Linked DNA regions of Candidatus Puniceispirillum marinum IMCC1322. The protein of the gene in region 2 binds, or shares a complex with, the protein of the main gene of each other region. Links are inferred from orthologs where the notes say so. Each region holds a gene or a part of one and is shown on either strand. Other genes may lie near its edges.

Region 1 (2,868 bases), 460 kb from region 2 along the record:
AACAAACACATCGGCGATAGGCGCGTTCGAAATCCACATTTTCGAACCTGTAATCCGATAACCATCACTGGTTTTTTCAGCCCGTGTTTTCATCGCCGCCGGATCCGATCCGGCATCTGGTTCGGTCAAGCCAAAGCACCCAATAAAGTCACCACTGGCCAGTTTTGGCAGATATTTCAGCCGTTGTTCTTCTGATCCATATTCATAGATCGGAAACATCACCAGCGATGATTGTACCGACATCATCGAACGATAGCCTGAATCGATGCGCTCCACTTCACGGGCGACAAGCCCATAGGCAACATAACTAGCACCAATGCCACCATATTGTTCAGGTACCGTAACACCCAAAAGGCCCGTTTGCCCCATCAGGCCAAATAACTCGGGCGCGACAGTCTCGTTCATATATGCGTTTTCAACACGCGGCAAAAGATGCTCAGCCGCAAAAGCGGCGGCGGAATCGCGGATTAATCTCTCGTCTTCTTCAAGCTGGCTTTCCAGCAAAAACGGATCATCCCATACAAAAGGCTGCATCTTCGACATAACGGTCTCCAGAACCAAAATCACCTGATCGTAAGTGGTATTTTAAGCACCATCTTTCAAGCACCCTAGCAAGCATTCATAAGAAAACCATTGATTGGTATCTCGGCTTCAAGTGCCATTTTACCATAGCGCGCAAATGGCGTGACAGCTACACTTCTATCATGGCGCCTTCAATTTCGACATCTTCATCATTCGCTATGCTATGCCGTACATGCGGGCAGACCGGCTTCATTGGTGACGATGTTGCACCGCAAACCTGCCCGTCATGCCATGGGCACGACATAAGAAGCCATCCCGAAATGTTCGACCTGAACATCGCCCATATTGATTGTGACGCCTTTTATGCGTCTGTGGAAAAGCGCGACAATCCTGAACTCCGAGACCGGCCCGTCATTGTCGGTGGCCGCGAACGCGGCGTTGTTGCGGCGGCCTGCTATATGGCCCGCAAGGCTGGTGTCCATTCTGCGATGCCAACATGGCGCGCTATCAAAAAATGTCCTGATGCGGTGATTATCCGTCCCCGGATGAATCATTACGTTGCCGTCAGCCGCCAGATACGTGACAAGATGTTTACCCTGACACCATTGGTACAACCTGTCTCGATTGACGAAGCCTTTCTTGACCTTAGCGGCACCCGTGCCGTGCATCGGTGCAGTCCGGTCGAAGCGCTGGTACGCCTGCAAAGTGAAATCCGCGATCAAATCGGCATCACCGTATCGATTGGATTGAGTGGTACAAAGTCGCTGGCAAAAATGGCTTCCGATCGCGACAAACCTGACGGACTATTCATCATCGGCATGGATCATGTTGATGACTGGCTGGCTGGACAGGATCTTGGCGTTCTCTATGGCTTGGGGAAAGCCGCCATCGCACGGTTGAATGCCGCCGGCTTTTATACATGCGGCGATCTCGCCACTGCAGATATGCAGGCACTTCGTATCGTTCTTGGCAAGCAAGCTGGCCAGATTCAGGAACTTGCCCGCGGCATTGACCCGCGTCCGGTTGCGCCCAATGCCGCCGCCAAAAGTATTTCAAGCGAAACCACCTTCAATAAAAACCTGTCTAGCTTTGACGACCTGGAAGCCGAACTAGAAGCCCTATGCCTGAAAGTATCGACCCGCCTGAAAGCCAATAATATTCGTGGCTCACGCCTGACAATAAAATTAAAACGTGCCAATCACCAGATATTGACGCGAAGCAAAACCATGCAAACCAGCACCAATAAGGCGCATATACTGTTCGCCATATCGCGTGATCTTGTCAAAGCCGAAGTCGCACCCAACCGTGCCTATCGTCTGCTTGGCGTTGGGGTTGATCAATTTGGCGATAATGCGCCTGATGCTGATCTGTTTGATAAGTTTGAAATGGATGATAAACGGGCTGACCGGCTTGAAGATGCGCTTGATAAGGTGACGCGCAAACTTGGTCAGGATGCGGTGATAAGCGGACGACGTTTCCAGCGTAGCAAAAAGCCGGTCAAGCCAACATGATCTCCAGCTTTTATCTGTTTCTCGCACTTGGGGCGGCTTGTGGCGGTTTTGTAAATGGGCTGGCCGGATTTGGCACCGCCCTGTTTGCACTTGGTTTCTGGCTTCATATCATGCCGCCAGTGCAAGCCGTTGCAATTACTCTGGCGGTATCCATTACCACTGGCGCGCAGGGTGTCTGGGTGGTACGCAAGGCGATCCGCGCCAACCCCCGACGCCTGTTATGGTTTCTTCTACCAGGTATCTGCGGTGTACCTATTGGTGTTGCCAGCCTGTCCTATCTTGATGCCAGCATCCTGAAGCTTGTCATTGGCGTGATCTCTATCGTCTATGGTTTATTTTTTCTCGCCCAGAGATCACTGCCGCGGGTGACCCGTTCAATGCCGGTGGCCGACGCGCTGGTTGGGTTCATATCGGGGATTTTTGGTGGTGCCGCTTCCTTGTCGGGCGCGCTGATGATGATGTGGAACGCGGTACGCGACTGGCAAAAGGCGGAAATTCGCGCGGTTCTGCAACCATTCAATTTTGTGGTTCTGTCATGCGGCACCGCGATGCTGGCCGTGAACGGTGCTTACGATATACAGACACTTTCCTATCTGGCACTGGCGATACCAGTGGCGCTAATATCCGCACAGCTGGGCATTGCCTTATTCAGACGCATGCAAAGTGACGCTTTTCGGCGTCTGCTTATTGTCATGATGCTGATTTCGGGTTGCGTTCTTGTGATCCGCAACCTTGCCTAAAGTCCGCCAATCTGCGACAGCATATCATCAAGCATGATATTGGCCTGATCGCCGGTGATCTTGATCTTGTTCATCACCTTGGTCTGCAAGCCCAT
Region 2 (3,080 bases):
CATCAGTGGCAAGGATTCCACGCAGGAAGAATTTTTCCATACCTTTAACGCATTGGTCGAAGATGGCCGTCAGGTGATCATCTCGGCGGATAAGTCGCCAACCGATCTGGAAGGCATGGAAGAACGTCTGCGTAGCCGGCTTGGCTGGGGTATGGTTGCTGATATTCATCCGGCCGATTACGAACTCCGTCTGGGTATTCTGCAAGCCAAAGCCGAACGGGCGCAGATCCAGATCCCCGATAAGGTGCTGGAATTTCTGGCGCATAAGATTGTCAGCAATGTGCGCGAGCTTGAAGGCGCGTTAAACCGGATTATGGCGCATGCCATGCTGGTGGGCCGTGAAATAACCATCGAAAGCGCTGCCGATCTGCTGGCTGACTTACTGCGCGCCAGTAGCCGCCAGATCAGTGTTGATGCAATTCAGAAGCGAGTCGCTGCGCATTATGGCATCCGGGTGTCGGAAATGTTCTCGGCTCGGCGCGCACGTAACATCGCCCGCCCGCGTCAGGTGGCCATGTATCTGACGAAAAACCTGACGTCATTATCCTATCCGGAAATTGGCCGCCAGTTCGGTGGACGTGACCATACGACGGTCATGCATGCGGTCAAAACCATCGAGACATTGACGCTATCGGATTCGCGGCTGGGCGAAGATGTTGATCTTTTACGGTCGCTTTTGTCGAACTAGCCGCATTCGGGCCGTCATGACCCCATATCCATATTTCATATGATCAGCTAAGAAGCCCTGTTTTGGCCATTTTCGAGCGTTGCCGCGAATCGCTAAAAACACAATATTTTGGTGTTAGTTTGTTATAAACATGCTATATTTGGCGATTAGAGGGCGTATGGACGATTGACAGTTTATACGCATGTGTCCCCCGCTGGTCGGGCATGGTAGCTCAGGGCTACAGAATGAGAGAAAATAGATGAAACTGGCAATTGATCGTATGAGTCTTCTAAGGCCTTTGGGTCATGTGCAATCCGTTGTTGAGCGTCGTAACACGATACCCATTCTGGCGAATGTCGTATTGCGCGCCGAAGACGGACAGCTGTCATTGACAGCTACTGATATGGATATGGATATCACAACCGAGGTTGGCTGTGCGGTGGCAACGGCAGGGACGACAACGATGTCGGCGCATATGCTGTATGATATCGTGCGTAAACTGCCGGATGGATCCGAAGTCGAGCTGTCGGTTGGCGATGGTCATGCGATGATCAGCGCGGGTCGTTCGAGTTTCCGGCTACCAACCTTGCCTGTCGAAGATTTTCCGGCCATTAGCTCGAATGAGCTGCCGACCAATTTTGTGCTGACCGCTGCTGATTTCCGCGATCTTATCGATGCCACCAAATTTGCGATTTCTACCGAGGAAACGCGCTATTATCTGAATGGTATCTATCTGCATAAATCAGATGCTGGCGATCTATGTGCGGTGGCAACAGACGGGCACCGTCTGGCGATGACCAAGCAGACATTGCCAGGTGGCGCAGCGCAGATGCCATCGATTATCCTGCCGCGTAAAGCGGTTGGTGAATTGCGCAAACTGCTGGATGACTATGATGGTGATGTGACGATTTCAATGTCGGAAACGCGTGCCGAATTCGCCTTTGGGGCGGTGCGCCTGACCACTAAGCTGATCGATGGCACATTCCCTGATTACACCCGCGTTATCCCGACGAATAATGACAAGATCATGCAGGTTGATGTGGGGGCTTTTTCAGCCGCCGTTGACCGGGTTTCGACAATCTCGTCGGAAAAATCAAAATCGGTAAAAATCGGCCTACGTGCTGGTGTCATGACGCTATCTGCTAGTAATACGGATGCGTCAAGTGCCACCGAAGAGCTGGAAGTCAGCTATAGCGGCAATGAAATGGAAATTGGCTTCAACGCGCGTTATCTTCTGGATATCGCCAGTCAGGTGAATAGCGAGATGGTCGAATTTGCCCTTGCCGATCAAGGGTCACCAACGCTTGTCAGAACACCCGGTGATGATGCCAGCCTATTCGTTTTGATGCCAATGCGCGTGTGAGTGACGTTTGACAGCACTTTCGCACCATTTCAGGCAGGCCACGGATTCGGGTCATGATCACAACGGCAAAGCTGTTGGTGACGGTTTTGCACATAGCGCGTCGCGGCCGCAATTATGGCTATCAGGATTGTTGCTGAATAATTTTCGCAATTATGAAACGGTGCGGCTTGAATTCGGGCAAGCGCCCGTCGTGCTTGTAGGCGCGAATGGTGCAGGCAAAACCAATTTGCTGGAAGCGATTTCATTGCTGTCGCCAGGCAAGGGTATGCGCCGTGCCAAGACAGCGCATCTGGCGCGGATCGGCGCGGCAATGCCGGACTGGTCGGTATCGGCGGCGCTGGAAACCGAAGATGGCGTCATGCAGATTGGCACAGGTGTGCCAGCAGATTCGCAGACCGGCCGCCGGATCATGCGCCGTGAAGGCATGACCGTTTCACAGGCCGATATCGCAACGCAGTTGTCAGTATCGTGGCTGACGCCGCAGATGGATGGCGTCTTTATCGATTCACCAGGTGCCCGACGCCGCTTTCTTGACCGGCTGGTGATTGCCTTTGATGCGGCGCATATTGGCCGTACCAACCGCTATGAAAAACTGATGCGCGAACGTACGCTATTGATCAGCGAAGGGCGTGGTGATGCTGGCTGGTTTAATGCGCTTGAAGCCAGCCTTGCCGAAACAGCGATTGCGATCACGGCAGCGCGGCGCGCTTTGATACATGATCTGAACGAAGAAGCCCGCCATGGCTGGCATGGGTTTCCGGGTGTGCGGCTTGAATTGCAAGGCGATATTGAAAACTGGCTTGATGAGATGCCAGCATTGGCGGTCGAAGACCGTCATATGGCCGCCGCCGCCAATCTGCGTACTGATGGCACAAGTGCTTTGCCTGGCCCGCATGCTAGTGAGGTCAATGCCTATGATGTGGCAGGTGATACCCCTGCCTATCTGGCATCAACCGGACAGCAAAAGGCATTGTTGATCGCCGTGGTTTTAGCCCATGCCCGATTACAGGAACGCCGCCTTGGCCGCCCGCCTATTATGTTGCTTGACGA

The links. Proteins that work in one complex are often made in the same cells at the same time.
Region 1: the proteins of dnaN (region 2) and SAR116_RS10180 are in contact, whole or in part, in a solved structure (PDB 1OK7), measured with the Escherichia coli proteins. The link is inferred for Candidatus Puniceispirillum marinum IMCC1322 from one-to-one orthologs.

What each region holds. Positions count from the first base shown.
Region 1 is NC_014010.1:2,182,889-2,185,756, reverse strand. It holds SAR116_RS10180 (DNA polymerase IV), read left to right. Parts: upstream 1-704; coding sequence 705-2,033; downstream 2,034-2,868. Other genes in the region: SAR116_RS10170 (GAF domain-containing protein), read right to left, coding at 2,770-2,868; SAR116_RS10175 (sulfite exporter TauE/SafE family protein), read left to right, coding at 2,030-2,773; SAR116_RS10185 (acyl-CoA dehydrogenase), read right to left, coding at 1-534. UniProt on the Escherichia coli protein: Poorly processive, error-prone DNA polymerase involved in translesion repair and untargeted mutagenesis. Copies undamaged DNA at stalled replication forks, which arise in vivo from mismatched or misaligned primer ends.
Region 2 is NC_014010.1:1,718,649-1,721,728, reverse strand. What follows is about bases 1-2,978. They hold dnaN (DNA polymerase III subunit beta), read left to right. Parts: upstream 1-926; coding sequence 927-2,030; downstream 2,031-2,978. Other genes in these bases: recF (DNA replication/repair protein RecF), read left to right, coding at 2,038-2,978; dnaA (chromosomal replication initiator protein DnaA), read left to right, coding at 1-688. Outside these bases: more of recF, read left to right, coding at 2,979-3,080. UniProt on the Escherichia coli protein: Confers DNA tethering and processivity to DNA polymerases and other proteins. Acts as a clamp, forming a ring around DNA (a reaction catalyzed by the clamp-loading complex) which diffuses in an ATP-independent manner freely and bidirectionally along dsDNA.